One region of the Marinobacter sediminum genome, then DNA from elsewhere that is predicted to be linked to it. Evidence: riboswitches for the same ligand, from Rfam matches in the RefSeq annotation. Region 1 holds a riboswitch; the other holds the start of a gene.

Evidence for each region. A riboswitch is a leader RNA that binds a small molecule or an ion and turns the genes downstream of it on or off. The one in region 1 is predicted to bind thiamine pyrophosphate.
Region 2: linked by a shared signal. The riboswitch ahead of thiC (phosphomethylpyrimidine synthase ThiC) and the one ahead of thiB (thiamine ABC transporter substrate binding subunit) in region 1 are both predicted to bind thiamine pyrophosphate.

Annotation. Positions count from the first base shown of each region.
Region 1 is NZ_JAGTWY010000001.1:1,437,680-1,447,277, reverse strand. It holds gene KFJ24_RS06870 (MlaE family ABC transporter permease) at 1-588, opposite strand, end outside; gene KFJ24_RS06865 (thiamine ABC transporter ATP-binding protein) at 672-1,286, opposite strand; gene thiP (thiamine/thiamine pyrophosphate ABC transporter permease) at 1,279-2,961, opposite strand; gene thiB (thiamine ABC transporter substrate binding subunit) at 2,977-3,981, opposite strand; TPP riboswitch at 4,034-4,132, opposite strand; tRNA gene KFJ24_RS06850 (tRNA-Gly) at 4,293-4,368, shown strand; tRNA gene KFJ24_RS06845 (tRNA-Cys) at 4,460-4,533, shown strand; gene KFJ24_RS06840 (NADH-ubiquinone oxidoreductase-F iron-sulfur binding region domain-containing protein) at 4,703-6,418, shown strand; gene fdhF (formate dehydrogenase subunit alpha) at 6,429-9,299, shown strand; gene KFJ24_RS06830 (metallophosphoesterase family protein) at 9,416-9,598, shown strand, end outside.
Region 2 is NZ_JAGTWY010000001.1:67,075-76,672, reverse strand. It holds gene KFJ24_RS00415 (class I SAM-dependent rRNA methyltransferase) at 1-103, opposite strand, end outside; gene gcvH (glycine cleavage system protein GcvH) at 218-610, opposite strand; gene cpdA (3',5'-cyclic-AMP phosphodiesterase) at 770-1,576, opposite strand; gene KFJ24_RS00400 (DUF1249 domain-containing protein) at 1,780-2,265, opposite strand; gene KFJ24_RS00395 (NUDIX domain-containing protein) at 2,265-2,882, opposite strand; gene thiC (phosphomethylpyrimidine synthase ThiC) at 3,322-5,199, opposite strand; TPP riboswitch at 5,292-5,412, opposite strand; gene KFJ24_RS00385 (TolC family outer membrane protein) at 5,596-6,975, shown strand; gene waaA (lipid IV(A) 3-deoxy-D-manno-octulosonic acid transferase) at 7,009-8,262, opposite strand; gene lpxL (LpxL/LpxP family Kdo(2)-lipid IV(A) lauroyl/palmitoleoyl acyltransferase) at 8,385-9,332, shown strand; gene KFJ24_RS00370 (mitochondrial fission ELM1 family protein) at 9,383-9,598, shown strand, end outside.

The DNA of each region.
Region 1 (9,598 bases):
TCCGAAATCCTCGAGCACGGTTGCGCCAAGAAATGCGACGACGGCACCGACCAGGAAGGTAAGAAGAGCAACAATCGGAAGCGCATTGAGCCCGATATCCTGCACCGCCGCTACGAAGGACGTCAGTCGCCATCGCCTTGGGCGGGGTAAGGTCCAGAGCAGTGCTGCCAGGGTTTGCCCAATGAACCCGTTCAGCATCCGGAGTAATTCGAAAAGACCTTCCATCCAGCGACCGGTCTCCGAAAGGAATACCGTGAACTGGGAAACACTGGGAGCCTGGGGCTCTGGCCTGTTGGCCATTGCCTCACCAACGGCGCACAGCAAAGCCGATTTTTCTGCAGGAAGAACATCAGGCTGAGAGGCGATGGCGAGTAGCCGTTCCGGCCCAAGAAGGGATACCAGTTGCGACGCTCCTGCTGTATCAACCCGCCCAAGGCCCGAAATATCAACCGGCACGGTCTCCAGTTTTTCTGTCGCAAAGGTACCTGCAACGGCCCTTAGATGCTCATAGGCGGCTAACGTCCAGTCTCCCCGAATGACCAGAGCGCCCGCGACCATCAAGACTTCTCCCGGGTTTTGGGGGCTCATCGGGAAATCCGGATTTTCGTTACTGCTTGGGCTCGTCACTTCAGTCGGCAGTCCATTGGTTGTTTTACTTTCTAATCACTAGCTTAGAGATTCCAATGACTATCTGCCAGTACCCGGCGGTCCTCTTCGTCATGACTGGCGAGAATGATCGTGACGCCCGCTCCCTTTTGTTCAATGAGCATGGCTCTGAGGGTCTTACGCGTGTCTTCGTCAAGGCCGGTCAGCGGCTCATCAAGTAACAGGAGCGGCTGGTTGCGAAGTATTGCCCGCAGCAGGGCTACCCGTTGGCGCTGACCCCCGGAGAGTTCGGCTGGCATCCGCTTTGCCAGTCCCGCGAGGCCAACACTGATAAGGCCTTCGCTAATCGCACTCTTCTGTTCAGCCGTTAACTTCATGCCAGGGTGCATACCCAGGCCGATGTTGGTCGCCACGTCCAGGTGTTCGAACAGATTGTGTTCCTGGAATACGCTGGTCATTGGGCGCTCCCAAGGGGGAAGTGGAACCAGAGGTTCACCATTCCAGGTTATTTCTCCCGTGCTGGGTTCCAGAAACCCTGCCAGTAATCCAAGGAGCGTGGACTTACCGGATCCGCTCGGGCCATTTATGGCAATACACTCACCGGTCTTTACCTGGAAGTTGAAACACCAGGGCTCACGTTCCGGTTCATAGGTAAAAGCGAGATTTCTGACATCAAGCATGGTTTGGCTCCGGGAATTCGGCGCGTGTGCGATGAGAGCGTGCGATCAGAGAGTACGGTCTCCCGAGCAGATTGAAAAAACCAAACAGCGCAAGCAGGAGCAGGATCAGCCACAGACCGGTCGCTGCGGCGGCCTCCATCTGGTAACTCCCCAGTTGCTGGTAGAGAAGCACCGGGATCGTCGGTTTTCCCGGTGAGCCAAAGAGGGCAATGACGCCAAAATCGCCCAGTGACAGGCCTGTCCCATAGGCCATGCCAAGCGCCAGGGGGCGCCGCATACGGGGCCAGTAGAGCCAGCGCCAGCGATACCAGCCGCGGATGCCGAGTTGATCAGCCTGGTGAATGGTGGCGGGATCGAAGTCATGAAAAGGGCCACGCAGTAGCTGCAGAACAAAGGGCAGGGCCATGATCGCATTGATCAGCGCGACCAGTACAAGGCCTTCGTTGGTTATGCCTAGCTTTGGTCGCAACAGCAGAAACAGCCCGGTTCCCAGCACGAGTGGCGGTATGATCAGGGGCAGGTAGGCAGCGACTTCACAAAGCCGTGAACGCAGTTGATTGCCCCCCGATTTCTTCGCCGCCAGAACGAGTAACGACGTTATGACTGCGGCGGCGCCGGCCGGTAACGCAATCGCAAGGCTACGAAGGGTTGCCTGCAGTAGTCCGGAGCCAGACATTGGGGAAGAACTCAGGGACAGGGAATCGGCCAGCCCGGGTAACCCGCGGGACACCACCGCGAGAAGAGGTAGCACCAGGAAAAGGGTAAAGATGCCCAGCAGCAGGCTGTCTGCCAGCAAACGGGCCCGTGTATTGCCCTTGCGGCCATGGTTATCCGCCAGTTTGCGGTCGGGAACCAGGGCCGAGCTTATGCCTCTGCTGAGGACCAGCCACCAGAGTGATCCGCAAATCAGGAGTTGGACAAGCGCAAGGAGTGCGGCCCTGCCGAAATCAAACTCGAATCGCAGGGATTGATAGATGGCCACTTCAAGGGTCGTTGCGGCAGGACCGCCACCGAGCGTCATCACGATCGCAAAGCTGGTAAAACACAACGTGAACACCAGGGCAGCGACACCAGGCAGAACCGACCGAATGGCCGGCCACTCCAGTGCCCTCCATTGCCACAACGGCCCGAGGCCCAGCTGGCTGGCGATGCGCCGTTGTGCCTGGGGCGCACTCTCCAGAGCCTGCAGAAGAATACGGGCTGCCAGAGGTGCATTGAAAAACACATGGGCCAGGACAATCCCGTTGAGCCCGTACAGGTTCCAGCTAAGGGAAGGGGCCAGTTCCTGCAGCAATGACGTAAGCCAACCCTGGCGGCCATAGATAGCGACGAGTCCGGATACGGCGACAACGGTGGGAATAACGAGGCTGAGCTCCATTAGCCGAAGCAGGATTGTGCGGCCAGGAAAGCGCCGGCGGCGGTCCAGAGCACGGGCGATCGGTATCGCGAGCAAAAGACTCAGGATGACCGAGAGAGTTGCCTGCCATACGGTGAAAACAAGGACACTGCGGAGATAGCGGTTGCTCCAGAGTTCGCTAACGTCCAGTGCCGGGGCTTGCCACAAGAGTGCGAAAGCGCCACTTGCCGCAAGGCCGACGACGCCAAGAGCCAGCAAGGTACCGGGCCAGATCTGCCAGCCTGGCCTGCTCAGTGGTGCCCGTATGCTCCGACCCATCGACAAAAGGCCTCTTTACCGTGTCATGGCGTCAAGCCACTCATCCAGCCATGCCTTGCGGTTTTCAGCAACCGTTGCTGGCTCGAAATAGAGGGTTTTGGCCGGTTCGATAAGCCGACTGAACACCTCCGGTAACTCTGGCCCCAGGTCGATCGCCGGGTACATGACATTCTTCAGTGGAATGTGCCGCTGGAAATCTTTGGTGAGTATGAACTGAAGAAATTCACGCCCCAGCTCTTTGTGTGCTGAGGAGCCGACCAGAGCAGCAACCTCGACCTGCAGGTAGTGCCCCTCGTCAAACCTTGCGGCCTGATACCGGTCGGTTTTGTCGATCGCCATGTGATAGGCGGGTGAGGTGCTGTACGACAGGATCATCGGAGCTTCATTGTTCATAAACAGGGAGAAGTAACCGTCGCTCCAGCTCTTGGTTGTCGTCAGTATCTTATCCTTCAGCTTCTGCCATTTTTCCGGGGCCTCTTCGCCGTACACGCTGCGCATCCAGAGCAACAGCCCAAGGCCCGGTGTGCTGGTTCTGGGATCCTGAATGATGATCTTCAGGTCGTCTGGTGCATTGATCAGTTCGTCAAAGCTCTGGGGTGGTTCCGGGAGCTGCTCGGTATCATACACAAACGAGAAGTAGCCCCAGTCGTAAGGCACGAACAGGTTGTCAGACCAGCTGATCGGAAGCTCAAGAGCCGACAAATCAACCTGGTGCGGAGCCAGTAAGCCTGTCTTGCGAGCGGTGTCCATGGTGCCGGTGTCCAGGCCCAGAACCACATCGGCCATGCTTTCTTCGCCCTCAAGGCGCAGCCGTTGCAATATGTCGCCACCACTATCCAGCACAACGTAATGGATTCGGCAGTCGCATTGGGCTTCAAATGCCTGCTTGATCCCGGGGCCTGGCCCCCATTCTGCGGCGAACGATGGATGGGTGTAGACGTTTAGCTCTTGCGACGGTTGAGCTGTGACGGTGAGCGGCAACAGCGTAACCAAGAGCAGGCAGGCAGTGCGGATGAGCATGGTTTTAATCCTCCAGAACCGGTGGGGGATAACCACGCCGCGGATTCACCGTCAGTGGTGAGAACTCAATCCCTTCGCCGGCATAATCCGGATCAGGTTCCGCGGGTATGGTCTCAGCTCGGCATTCCGCCGGGCACCCCGTTGAGTTGCGTAAATTGTATCATGCACCTTGATCCGGGTGCGGCAATCGTTTGCTATCCTGGGCTCGGGTTTTAGGCTAAAAAATGTCCAGAAAACTTTATAAAACAAAAAGTTGAAAAAAGTGGTTGACGCAATCGGCCGAATCCGTAGAATACGCCTTCGTTGATCAAGCGGGAATAGCTCAGTTGGTAGAGCACAACCTTGCCAAGGTTGGGGTCGCGAGTTCGAATCTCGTTTCCCGCTCCAATTTTTCCAGGTTCACTGGTTGAAAGGTCGACACAGTCTCTCACAGCCCACCTGAGAGCATAAAAGATCTGATCCTCTCAGACTTTTACCCGGCGCGGTGGCAGAGTGGTTATGCAGCGGACTGCAACTCCGTTAACGCCGGTTCGATTCCGACCCGCGCCTCCATTATTTTCCCAAACTTCCCTCACGTTGAAAGTTTCAGACGAGGGCCGTCTCCCTGTCCAACCAGTTTTGATCTCTAGCGGCCACATATCCTGATATGCTTCAATGACTAGTAAATAGTCGGGCCAGCCAACAAGGCTGTCTTTTGTACTTTGGGGCCTGGTCAAAAATAATGAGTACAGACGAAGAAGTGGTCAAACGCCGGCGTTCTGCGCTTCGTGGCCGTCAACTCGAACCGGCTTTACTGTCGGAGCTCCGGGACCTGATCGGTGACGAACGTACCGATTCGTCATTGCGCCACCGCAACCGCCTGATCGAGCACCTGCACGCGCTGCAGGACGCCTACGGTTACCTCTCCATGCCTTGCCTCCGGGCCCTGGCCTCTTTCATGAATCTGCCTATGGCCGCCATTTATGAAACGGCCACTTTTTATGCCCATTTCGACGTTATTCACGACGAACAAGCGCCACCACCGGCAATAACCTTACGGGTATGTGATTCGCTTTCGTGCCAACTGGCCGGAGCAGAGGCGCTGCATCAGGCGCTATCTGACGGAGCTGATCCCGCCACGGTGCGTGTGCGGCGAGCGCCCTGCATGGGGCGCTGCGACACAGCACCGGTGGTGGAAGTTGGCCGCCATCATGTGTGCCATGCCAATGCCCAGACTGTGGGCGCGGCGGTCGCAAATGAACAGGTCCAGCCGGATGAGATTCACTGGCAACGTCTGGCGGATTACCGCTCGGCTGGCGGTTATGGGTTGCTTGCAGATTGCCGTGAAGGCCGGGTGAGCGTCGAATCGCTGGCAAAGGAACTCGAGCACGCCGGCCTGCGTGGTCTCGGCGGCGCTGGATTCCCGGCCTTCCGTAAATGGCAGGCGGTGCGGGCGGAGCAGGGGCCACGCTATGCGGTGATCAACGCCGACGAAGGCGAACCGGGCACGTTCAAAGACCGTTATTACCTGGAGCGTGAACCCCATGGATTCCTGGAGGGGGCCCTGGTCAGTGCCTGGGCGGTCGAGGCGCAGGCCCTTTATATCTACCTCCGGGATGAGTATCCCGGGCTGCACAGTGTGCTGACCGAAGCCATTGCCGAGCTGGAAGCGGCCGAAATCGTCGAGCCTGGTTTTATCATCCTTCGCCGTGGCGCTGGTGCCTATATCTGCGGCGAAGAATCAGCCCTTATCGAATCCCTGGAGGGCAAACCTGGCAAGCCACGCCATCGTCCGCCGTTCGTTGCCCAGAAAGGGCTGTTTGGCCAGCCCACCCTGGTCAACAACGTCGAGACGGTTTACTGGATCCCGCGCATCCACGCCCAGGGCGCCGAGTGGTTCGCCAGCCAAGGGCGGCATGGTCGTAAGGGGCTTCGGAGCTTTTCGGTCTCCGGGCGAGTGGCCCGGCCCGGTGTGCACGTTGCCCCGGCGGGGATCACCCTTAATGAGTTAATCGAGGAATACTGCGGCGGCATGGCCGAAGGGCATCGCCTCCTGGCCTATCTGCCCGGCGGCGCCTCCGGCGGAATACTGCCCGCCAGCAAAGCAGACATCCCTCTGGACTTCGACACCCTGCAGGAGCACGGCTGTTTTATCGGCTCCGCCGCGGTGATCGTTCTGTCCGATCAGGACGATTTGAAAGCTGCGGCCTCCAACCTTTTGGGCTTCTTCGCGGATGAGTCCTGCGGGCAGTGTACCCCCTGCCGTGTGGGCACCGAGAAAATGCTGACGTGGCTGGAGCGGAAGACCTGGGATGAGGAAACGCTCCAGCAGCTGGCCAGGGTGATGGCGGATGCCTCCATCTGTGGTCTGGGCCAGGCTGCGCCCAATCCGGTTCTGAGTCTGCTGCGGGATTTTCGCAGCGAACTTGCCAGCCACAACCTCATCGCTAAAGGGTAGGGAAGCCGCCATGAGCCATTCCAGCAAAAGTTTTACCCTGACCCTGGACGATGTCGAAGTTCAGGCCTTCCCCGGCGAAACCCTGTGGCAGGTAGCCAAGCGCGCCGGTGAGACCATCCCGCACCTTTGCTTCAAAGACGCGCCGGGTTACCGCGCGGATGGCAATTGCCGCGCCTGCATGGTGGAAGTGGAAGGCGAGCGGGTGCTCGCCGCAAGCTGTATCCGTGAGGCAGCGCCCGGAATGGTGGTTCGCAGCGCAGGTTCTTCCCGTGTTCAGGCGGCCCGCAAAGGCGTGCTCGAATTACTGCTGGCCGATCAGCCCGAGCGAGCGCGGAGCCCGGACCGTTCCAGCCATCTGTGGGATACGGCGGATCAACTGGCCATCGATGCCAGTGCTGTGCGCCAGCGCATCCCGGCCCATTCGGAACGTAATGAGCCTACGGTTCACCATGTCGAGCCGCGGTCTGACTCGCTGCCCCACGCCCGGGGCCATGACGCCACCCATTCGGCCATGAACGTCAATCTGGACGCCTGCATCACCTGCGGCCTGTGCGAGCGCGCCTGCCGGGAAGTGCAGGGCAATGATGTGATCGGTCTGGCTCACCGGGGCGCCGCGTCCAAGGTGATCTTCGACTTCGACGACCCTATGGGCGACAGCACCTGCGTGGCCTGCGGCGAATGTGTGCAGGCCTGCCCGACCGGCGCGCTCATGCCCGCCACCCTGATCGATGCCCAGGGCCGCGGAGACTCCGCCACGGCCGACCGCACCGTGGACTCCGTATGCCCGTATTGCGGGGTAGGCTGCCAGTTGACCTATCACGTGAAAGACGAGCCTGCCCAACTACAACCAGGGGCAGGCGAGCAGCGAGGGCGCATCCTTTTTGTTGAAGGCAGGGACGGTCCCTCAAACCAGGGCCGGCTATGCGTGAAAGGGCGTTTTGGCTTCGATTACCCCTCACACCCGGCGCGGCTCACCCGGCCGTTGATCCGCCTGGAGGGCGTGGCCAAGGGCGTCGACCCCGACTTTGACCCGGCCAATCCGTTGACGCATTTTCGCGAGGCGAGCTGGGAAGAGGCACTGGAATTTGCTGCAACCGGGCTGACTGAACTCAAAGGCAAGCACGGCCCGAGTGCGCTCGCCGGCTTTGGCAGCGCCAAGTGCTCCAACGAAGAAGCCTGGCTGTTCCAGAAGCTGGTGCGCACCGGTTTCGGCTCCAATCACGTCGACCACTGTACGCGGCTCTGCCACGCGAGCTCCGTGGCGGCGCTGATGGAATGCCTGGGCTCCGGCGCAGTAACCGCCTCCTTTATGCAGGCGCTTCAGGCGGATGTGGTAATCCTCACCGGCTGCAATCCCGCCGTTAACCACCCGGTAGCCGCTACCTACTTCAAACAGGCGGCGCGGAACGGCACCAAACTGATCATCATCGACCCCCGTGGCCAGGCGCTGGACGCTTACGCCTGGCGCAGCGTGCGCTTTTCGCCGGGTGGCGACGTGTCGCTCTTCAACGCCATGCTCAATGTAATCATCAGCGAAGGTCTCTACGATCAGCCCTACATTGATGCCCACACCGAGGGTTTCGAGGCACTGGCAGCAAGTGTCGCCGATATGACCCCGGAGGTAATGAGCCCACTCTGCGGCGTAGAGCCAGAAGCCATTCGTGAAGTGGCCCGCGCCTACGCCGGCGCCGACAGGGCGATGATCTTCTGGGGCATGGGCATTTCCCAGCACGTACACGGCACCGACAACGCCCGCTGCCTGATTTCACTGGCCCTGACCTGCGGCCACACCGGCCGGCCCGGCACTGGCCTGCATCCGTTGCGAGGGCAAAACAACGTCCAGGGTGCCTCCGATGCCGGCCTGATCCCCATGGTATTGCCCGACTACCAACCGGTGGGAGACGCCCAGCTGCGCGCCGCCTTCGAAGAACTCTGGGGCACCGAACTCGACCCGGAGCCAGGGCTCACCGTTGTGGAGATTATGGACGCCATCACGGCGGGCACCATCAAGGGCATGTACATCCTTGGCGAAAACCCCGCGATGTCCGACCCGGATCTGACCCACGCCCGGGCCGCCCTTGCTGCCCTGGAACACCTGGTGGTGCAGGACCTGTTTGTCACCGAAACCGCCCAGTTTGCCGACGTCATCCTGCCTGCCGCCGCCTGGTCGGAAAAGTCAGGCACCGTCACCAACACCAACCGGCAGGTGCAAATGGGCCGCGCAGCGCTGGCGCCACCCGGGGAGGCAAAGCCCGACTGGTGGATCATTCAGGAAATGGCCCGGCGTTTCGGACTGGGGTGGGACTACGCCGGCCCCGAGCAAGTGTTTGCCGAGATGAAACAGGGCATGCACTCACTCGATCATATCTCCTGGTCCCGCCTGGAGCGGGAAGGTTCGGTGACCTATCCATGTCCTGCCGACGACGCGCCAGGGCACGATGTTGTCTTCTCCGATGCGTTCCCACGCGCCGGGGGCCGGGCCAGATTATCGCCGACCCGGCCGCTGCCGCCAGATGAGCCGGTGGATGAGGGCTATCCCATCGTTTTAACCACCGGGCGATTGCTTGAGCACTGGCACACCGGCGCCATGACCCGTCGCAGCCGGGTACTGGATGAGCGGGAGCCCGAAGCGGCCGCCTATCTGGCACCCGCGGAGCTGGCTCGACTGGGCGTCACACCCGGTGATGCCATCCAGGTTGCCACCCGGCGTGGCAGCATCACCCTGACGGCGCGGGCAGATCAGGCTATGCCCGAGGGCATGGTGTTCATACCCTTCGCCTTTGCGGAGGCGGCGGCCAACCTGCTCACCAACCCGGCGCTGGATCCCTACGGGAAGATTCCGGAATTCAAGTACGCAGCTTGCCGGCTCAGCCCGGCGTAGTCTTCGCAGCGAAACTGTCTCGTCCAGAACGACGTTGATTGTCGCATCGCCTCTGTAAAGTATGGGCGGGTAGTCTAGAATGACGCGAAAATTCCCAGATCTCTCAGGTACATAAAATGCCAAAGTTTTTGCATACGGCAGACTGGCAGATGGGCCGGGCATTTACCCGTTTCGAAACCGAAGACGGTGCAGCTCTGGTCGAGGCCCGGTTTGAGGCCATTGAAAAGCTTGCTCAACTGGCCAATGAACATCAGTGCGATGCGGTATTGGTGGCGGGTGACGTTTTTGACGCACAAACG
Region 2 (9,598 bases), 1.4 Mb from region 1:
GCGGCGAACGGCGGGTATCCACCTCATTGCTGTAAACCCACAGGTGACCCGCCCGGAGCCGGCGCTCGGCACCTTTGCGAAGATATAAAACCGGAAAATTCATAACGACCACCTGACAGAAACAAAAACGGGGGCGAGGATTATACATAACCCTGAAACAACAACACGGAATAACGGGAGCCGCCGGGCCGGCGGCTCTTGCACCTATTCGCAGAGATTACCCCTCGGCAGCGACATGCTCCGAGTAGGCCGTAGCATCCATCAGACCATCCAGCTCGCCCTGATCAACCAGCTTTACCTTGAACAACCAGCCATCTCCGTATGGATCTTCATTGACCTTTTCCGGCTCATCCTCAAGGGCCTCATTCACCGCAACAACCTCACCGGTGACCGGGCTGAAAACATCTGAAGCTGACTTGACCGACTCCGCCACTCCAGCCTCTTCGCCCCCGTTCACCGTAACACCCAGATCCGGCACACCAATATAAACCACATCACCCAGCTGCTCCTGGGCAAAATCGGTGATACCGACAGTTGCCGTGCCGTCACCGGAAACACGGACCCACTGGTGAGTTTCAATGTATTTGAGATCTGCGGGTATGTTGCTCATGGTCGGATTCCCTGATTGGATTTTTCGCGCAGTTTACCGCAAGAGCCGAATGCCAGCGAGCTTCAGGCACCATAGTCATGATCGAATTCAGATCATCCACTCCCCTGCCCCCTGCGCTTGAGGGAATGCTCGAAGCAGCCAGGCAACTTCGGGGAAGGCTCAGTAGCCTGTGCTGTCCTGGTCCAGCTCGAACTCGAAGTTCGTGGCCCGGTGTACGTCAGTCTTGAAGTTGCCGCCAGCGCTGAGCTCGAACCAACGATAGCCCGGAGGTACAGCCTCAACAGAGAACTGGCTGGATCCAGAGGTAAACTGGATGCAGGTAGAGGGGGTCGCCAAAAGGCTGACGCCGTGCCTTTCCAGATCATGCTCCTGATGAATATGTCCCCAAAGCACCATTCTTACCTGTGGGAATCGATCCACAACCTCCCAGAACGCGTCCCGGTTCCTGAGGCCGATTTTCCCCATCCAGTCAGAACCAATGTCGACCGGGTGATGGTGGAGGGTCACCAGAGTGGGAATGTCAGGATTCTCTCTAAGCGTGCTCTCAAGAAAGTCCAGCTCGGATTGGGCCAGCTCGCCATAGACTTTGCCGGCTACTGAAGAGTCCAGCAGGATAAACTGCCAACCACCCTGAACGATGTGGCGCCGATCTGCCTGATAATCCGCCGCTACTTCACGCAACGTTCCGGCATCATCATGATTGCCTGCGAGCCAGGCCGACCCACAAGCAAACGCCTTCAGGCTATCGCCAAAAACTCTATAGGCCGTTTCCGAGCTGTCCTGCGCCAGATCACCGGTCGCCAGAATGAGATCCGGCTGACCGTGCACTTGCAGAACTTCTTCAATGACGGCATTCAGACTGTCCCGGGTATTGACCCCCAGCAACTCACCGCTGGCATTGGCCATCAAGTGGGGATCTGTCAGTTGCAGCACCCGGAATGGCCGGGATTCATCCTTTGTGGTCATGGCGCTCTTGGTCAAAATCGGCCTACGTCGCTTGAACTAGGGGTAAGTGTACGACGACAGCTCCTGAATTTATCACTTTGCAATGGAACCGGGATCACATTCTGACCATGCCCTGGCGACAGTTTGCAATTTTTGACAACTATGGCACACAGGTCGCGCCAAGCCAGCCCAATCTCGTCCTGCTTTCAACATGAAGAGAAGATTCAGTCGACACCTTCTCCAGCCGACCAGGCTGCATGCTCCATAGGCAAATGGCCAAAGCGCAGACAGTAATCGAGCCAATCGGCCAGAAAACCATTCACCTGGACCTTTTCATCAGGGTGGTGCATGAAACGATTGGGGTAGTCGTTTACGGGAGCAATCTGCCTATCCCGATAGCAGCTGATAACCTCCGCCAATCCCGCATCATGATAAACGCGCACGGTCATCTGCGGATTGTTCAGCCAGCGTCCGGAATTATGCACCTGCTCGAGCAACAGGGTTTCCGTGAATTTTGCCGTCTGCAGAACCTTTATCCGGACCCGCCCCAGGTACTGGTTTTCGCGATGGAGCTCAAACTCACAGATAGGTCTGCCATCCACTTCCAACTGACGCAGCTTGTTCAGACGCTGATAATTACCATCACACAAAGCGCCCAGCTGCCTGAGATTCGGCACATAACGCTTTGGCTTCATGCTCCACTCTGTCATTACTTCGCCTCCTTCCGAAGCCTTGAACGGTTCAGTTCAAGCCATTGAAGCGCGATGATAGCGGCCGCATTGTTGATCCGGCCATCGTGGATCATGGCAATGGCCTCGTCGGCGCCGACCACATGGGCACGAATGTCCTCATGCTCGTGTTCGACACCGAACAGGCCACCCGCGGATTCAGTGCTGATCAGGCCACAGAACAGGTGAATCATTTCTGTGCTGCCGCCCGGAGAGACCAGGTAGTCGCAGATCTTGTCCAGCTCACTGAATGTCAGGCCGGCCTCCTCCTGCCCTTCGCGCTGGGCGACTTCTTCAGGCGTTTCGCCGTCCTCGTTCATGCCCGCGACCAGCTCCAGCAGCCAGGGCGACTGTTCACGCCCGAGGGCTCCCAGCCGGAACTGCTCCAGCAGCACGACTTCATCCCGCGCAGGGTCGTAGGGAAGTACGCAGGTAGCGTCCCCGCGGATAAACAGTTCTCGCGTGAAAACAGGCATTTCCCGGCCATCAAAACGCGGGTGGGTCAGCCATAGCTTGTCCATACGGAAGAAGCCCTGGAAGACGGTTTCGCGTTTTTCGACTTTGACGTCGCTGGCCTGAAACTGGAACGGTTTGGTCATCATACATCCGACTTCTGAATCGACTTTGAACGATAGCCGGTGGCTGACTCTTATTGCAAGCCCCTTGATCCAGGCTCTGGTGCAAGGCCAGTGTTGGGGGCGGCTTTCCAAAACACGCTCCTTGCGGCACGTCCATGTGACGCTTGAGCTCCGCCATCCATGGCTCCGCACAGTTTTGGAAAGCCGCCCCAACACTGGCCCCATAATTTCCAGAAAGCCGTAGTCTTAAGCGAAACATACAGAGAAAGTCCTCGAACCATTCAGCTATTTTCTCAGCGATATTGCCGAGTTCAGATAGAGCCGGGCTGGTGAGCCTGGTCAGAAACGTGCGGAGCCAGGGATGGCGGAGCCCGAGACGCACAGGGACGTCTCGAGTCGCTTTCTGAGCGGGCTCACCAGCCCGGCTCACGCACAAACCTGTCAGGCCAAGTGTCAGACCTCAGACCTTATCGTAGAGCTTACTGCCGGATTCCACGAATTCGCGAGACTTCTCCTGCATCCCGGCGTCAACCGCCGAAACCTCGTCCAGGCCATGCTCCCTGGCATAATCCCTGACTTCCTGGGAAATCTGCATGGAACAGAATTTCGGACCGCACATGGAGCAGAAGTGCGCCACCTTGGCAGAATCCTTGGGCAGGGTTTCGTCGTGATAAGAACGCGCGGTATCCGGATCAAGCCCCAGGTTGAACTGGTCTTCCCAGCGAAACTCAAAACGGGCCTTGGAGAGTGCGTTGTCCCGAATCTGGGCTCCGGGGTGTCCCTTGGCAAGGTCAGCGGCGTGGGCGGCAATTTTGTAAGTGATGATGCCGGTTTTCACATCGTCCTTGTTGGGCAGCCCAAGGTGCTCTTTGGGCGTAACGTAGCAGAGCATTGCGCAGCCATACCAACCGATCATCGCGGCGCCAATGCCCGAGGTAATGTGGTCGTACCCGGGAGCAATGTCGGTGATCAACGGGCCAAGGGTATAGAACGGCGCCTCATCACAGCACTCAAGCTGCTTGTCCATGTTTTCCTTCACCAGATGCATGGGCACATGGCCGGGGCCTTCGATCATCACCTGCACGTCATGTTTCCAGGCAATTTTTGTAAGCTCGCCTAACGTCTCCAGCTCACCAAACTGGGCAGCGTCGTTGGCATCGGCAATTGAGCCCGGACGCAGTCCGTCGCCCAGACTGAAAGAAACATCGTAGGCTTGCATGATTTCGCAGATGTCTTCGAAGTGCTCGTAGAGAAAGCTTTCCTTGTGGTGAGCCAGGCACCACTTTGCCATGATTGAGCCACCGCGAGACACAATCCCTGTGGTCCGCCGGGCGGTCAGAGGCACATGGTGAAGGCGCACACCGGCATGAATGGTGAAGTAGTCAACGCCCTGTTCTGCCTGCTCAATCAGAGTATCGCGGAAGACTTCCCAGGTCAGGTCCTCAGCCACACCGCCAACTTTTTCCAGGGCCTGATAGATGGGCACCGTGCCAATAGGGACCGGGGAATTGCGGATAATCCACTCCCGCGTTTCGTGTATGTTCTTGCCAGTGGACAAGTCCATAATGGTATCCGCGCCCCAGCGAATTCCCCAGGTCAGCTTCTCCACTTCTTCCTCTATCGATGAGCTCACCGCGGAATTACCGATGTTGCCATTAATCTTCACCAGGAAGTTACGCCCGATAATCATCGGCTCGGATTCAGGGTGGTTAATGTTTGCCGGGATGATGGCACGACCTCGCGCCACTTCATCACGGACAAACTCCGGCGTAATCTCTTCCGGCAGGCTGGCGCCGAAGGCCTGTCCGGGATGCTGGTCTTTAAGCAGCCCCTTATCACGGGCTTCCTGAAGTTTCAGGTTTTCCCGAATGGCAATGTATTCCATTTCCGGCGTGACAATACCCTTGCGCGCATAGTGCATCTGACTGACATTTTTACCCGGTTGCGCCCGCAGGGGTTTGCGCTCGTCCATGAATCTCAGTGTATCCAGCTGAGGATCTTTCATCCGGCGAAGAGTAAATTCCGACGTGTAAGCGGGTAACTGCTCCACGTCGTCGCGCTCGAAGATCCATGGGGTACGGATCGGTTCGAGCCCCTTGCGGAGGTCAACGGCTGCTTCAGGGTCGGTGTAGGGGCCAGAGGTGTCGTAGACCATAACTGCCGGGTTCTGCTCTCCCCCCAGCTCTGTGGGCGTATCGCTGACGGTTATTTCCCGCATGGGTACGCGCAAGTCGACACGACTGCCTTGCACGTATACCTTTCGGGAATTTGGCAGGGATGTAACTGCTGCGGAATCTACCTGGGCGGAATCACTGAGGTAGGAAGGTAGCTCTGTCATCATTCGCTCCCGGGACTTCTGTTGGATGTCGGGTCGCGTATGACGGAGCTGCGGACACAGCTTCCCCTTCGTACCGGGAAAAGTCTGCCTCTGAGCGATGTGGTCTCAATCCCTACGCCGGTATTATCCGGATCAGGTCGCGGGTTCTGCATTGCAATCTCAGCCGGCCGCCCTCATTCAAAGTAAGGCAGGCCAGCACCCCGTCAAGACGCGAAACTGTTTTGTGTAACACCTACAATCGGTGTTGTTTGCAAGTGTAGAGCTGCCAACCATTATTGTCCATAATGGCCAACCATAGCCTTTCGATTGCACTGCTCATCACAGCTTTTGTGGTTCTGCAGCCAAAACAGCGTTTCAGAGCGGGACGCATATGCGCACAGGTATTCAGGAGAAACGATGAAGAAACGACTGCTTTCCGGACTTGTTGGCCTATTGGCGGCCCAGCCTGCCCTTTCCATGGATCTGGTAGAGACCTATGAGAAAGCACTCTCCTACGACTCTGGCATTGCTGCCGCCCAGGCCAGCTTCGAAGCTCAAAAGGCCGCGAGCGACGTCAGTAAGAGCGCCTTGCTGCCGCAGATTGGCGCGTTTGGCGAGACGAACCACACCGATGTGGACGGTCCAAACCAGGACAACAGTTACCGTGAACTGAACTATGGCATTCAGTTGACCCAGCCACTGTTTCAGGCGGATGCGTGGTTCCGGTATGACGCGAGCCAGTTCCAGACAGATTCGGCACGCGCCCAGTACAACCTCGCGCAACAGCAACTGATGTTGGACGTTGCCACCGCCTACTTCAACGTACTCCGCGCCAGGGACACAGTGACGACAACATTGGCGGCTGAAGCTGCAATTCAGCGCCAGTATGAACAGGCACAGGAGCGTTTTGATGTAGGCCTGATTGCGATTACTGAGGTTTATGAGGCCCGCGCAAGCTACGATGACACCCGAAGCCGGCGCATCGTCGCTGAAAATCAGCTGAACATTGCGCGGGAACAGGTAGCCCGGCTAACCGGAGAATTCGCGGAGGACCTCGAAAACCTGCGTCAGAACTTCCCTCTCGGTCGGCCGGATCCGATGAACCCTTCCGCCTGGGAGACGACCGCACTGGAGCAGAACTGGTCGATTCGTTCGGCTATGTACGACCTGAACGCCAGTGAAGCTAACCTGAAGGTTGCCAAGTCCGGCCACTACCCGACGGTCGACCTGACGGCTTCCTATGGCAAGTCTGACATCAGCGGCATTGAAGACCCTAACGCCATCCAGACACAGAGGGATGGCACCACAACCCAGGGCGTCATTGGGCTAACGCTGAACGTACCGATTTATACCGGTGGGGGCACCCAGGCCGGCGTTCGCCAGCAGCGTTCACAGGTGACGGTTGCGGAGCAGTCATTGAATACCGTGCGCAGAGATGTCCGCGTGAACACGCGCAGCCTGTTCCTGACAGTGAACAACAATATTGAAACCGCGTCAGCACTGGGGCAGACGATTATTTCCCGCCGCAGCGCACTGGACGCGACCCGCGCGGGATATGAAGTGGGTACCCGCAATATTGTAGAGGTTCTGGATGCCGAACGTGCCTATTATGTCGCACTTCGAGACTATGCCAATGCCCGTTACGACTACGTGATCAACACGCTTCAGCTGAAGCAGGCGGCCGGAACCCTTAGCCCCCAGGACCTGATCAGTCTCAATAACTGGCTGAGTGAGACGGCGCCCGGAATAGAGGCCCTGGCGAACGAAGAAAAAATGCTGGAAGTTCCGGCCCAATAAATGCTGAAGGCGGACGAACCGTTTCGTCCGCCTTCAGATCCGCTCAATAATTCCGTCCACGACCTTGTCCAGCGCTCCGCGGTTTTTGTCGACCACAGACAGCGCTCGCCGTCCGATTGCCTTTCGCGCCTCTTCGTCACTGAAAAGATGGATGATATGCGCTGCCAATTCGTCCACATTGGTAACGAGTTTGACCCCAGCATCATCCAGCAGACACTGATAAATGGTTTCAAAATTAAAAACGTGGGGCCCTGAGAACACCGGAATTCCCCATGCGGCAGGTTCAAGAGGATTATGCCCTCCGCGTCTGATCAGTGAGCCGCCCACAAAAGCCATGTTACTCACACCATAAAGCATCATCAGCTCACCCATGGTGTCCCCCAGATACACCTGGGCGGTGCCGGGAGCATCACCGGTTGACCGGCGAACGAATGAGAGCCCGGCCTTGCCAATTTTATCTGCTACCGCCTCAAACCGATCCGGATGACGCGGCACAATAATCAGCAAGGCCTCGGGGTGCGCTTCCAGAACCCTCTGGTGGGCCGCCAGCAACTGCACATCCTCACCTTCGTGGGTACTGCCCGCTATCCAGACCGGGCGTTTGGACAGCCTGTTTCTGAGCGCGCCGGACTCTTCACGGACATCGTCTGGAATATCCACGTCAAACTTCACACTGCCCGTTACCGCAACTTTGGCTGCAGCTACACCGATCCGACGGAAACGCTCGGCGTCCCTTTCAGCCTGCGCGGCAACCCAGCCGATACTGCGCATGATCGGCGAAGCCAGACTCCTGATGCGCTCATAACCCCGGGCGGAGCGCTCAGAAAGACGGGCATTAATGAGAAAGACAGGCACGTTGCGGTTCCGGCACTGACGTATCATATTTGGCCAGATTTCCGTTTCCATGATTACGAGAATACGGGGGTCTACCCGATTCAGGAAACGACGAATGGAGCCGGGCGTGTCATAAGGCGCATAAGCATACTGGACCTGATCACCAAACATCTTGCGAGCCTGAGCGAGCCCCGTATCGGTCATGGCTGTCATCAGGATGGTAATGTCGGGATTCCGGCCGAGCAGCCGGCGAACCATGGGGCCGGCGGCAATCGTCTCGCCCACGGAGACGGCATGCACCCATACCACAGCCCCTTTTGCGCGGGGCACCAACCCGAGCCTCTGTCGCCAATTTCGACGAAGCTCAGGAGCCTCGCGACCGTTCCACCACAGTCGCAGCAAAATAAAGGGTAAAAGCAGCCGTATCAGCTGGGAATAGATAAATTGCAGCACACAGGACTCCCGGCAAAACAGTGCGGTATCATAGCGCAAAACCTGTTGATTTGCTTCCGGTTGATCCCTTAGTCACTCTACATGTGACGACCAGTATGACGAACACGCAGGACCCGTTTCCAGTGAAAAAGAAATACCGCAAACTAGCGAGAAATACCGATTATTCAGCCTACCGCCATCCTCGCTGGTGGCCCACATGGATGGGCATTTCCCTGATGTGGTGCATTGCACAACTCCCCATTCGCCTTCAGTGGTGGCTCGGGAAAATGGCTGGACTGCTGGCCTGGAAACTGGCAAAAAGCCGGCGCCACGTCACCGAAGTGAATATTCAACTTTGTTTTCCAGAACTTACGGCAGCTCAACAATACGCTCTGGTCCGAAAGGCGTTCATCGCCAATGGCATCGGCTTGCTGGAGCTGGGGATCGCATGGTTCCGGGATCCAGCCAAGCTGATCGGCATCACCAGGGTTCATGGCCTGGAGCATTTCGAGCAGGCACTATCCAATGGCAAAGGCGTTCTGCTTCTCGGAGGTCACTATAGTACGCTGGACCTCGGGGGCAGTCTGGTCACGGAATACATCAACTCAGATGTCATGCAACGGGATCACAATAATCCACTTGTGAATGCTGTTATGACAAGAGCGAGGGAAAGGCGCTACGGCACCGTACTTGGAGCCAGGGACCTGAGGGGATTATTCCGAAACCTGAAAAAGAACCACGCGGTCTGGTATGCCACGGACCAGGATTACGGTCGTAAAGATATCGTCTTCGCCCCGTTTTTTGGCGTCGAGGCCGGCACCATCACAGCGACCTCTCGCATCGCCGAGCGCAGCGGATGCAAGGTTGTGCCATTCAGCCACTTCCGGCGGGAAGATAGACCGGGCTATGACATCTATTTCCACCCTGCCCTCGAGAACTTCCCCAGCGGGGATGATCTCAAGGACGCGACGCTGCTCAATGGCATTATCGAACGGGAAATCCGGCGGGCACCGGACCAATACCTCTGGATGCACCGCCGTTTCAAAACCCGCCCGGATCCGAAAGCCCCGGGCTTTTACGGTAGCAAGTAAACCGGAAAGCCATTCAATACAGGGAGGCCGGCAGTCAATGTCCGGACACCATGGCAAAACCAAATGACCGTGACAGCTCCGCACCAGTCGTATGGCTGTTAACGGATAATAAGCCTGGCCACCGGAACCAGCTGAAGGGGCTGGGCAATCGCCTTCGGGTGTTGGCCGGCGTCAGTCTTTACTGGATAGATACCTCGGCATTAAAAGTCTCACTCTGGCGCGCCTTGCTGGCAGTACCTCCGTCCGTGAATGACGCGTTTCCGCAC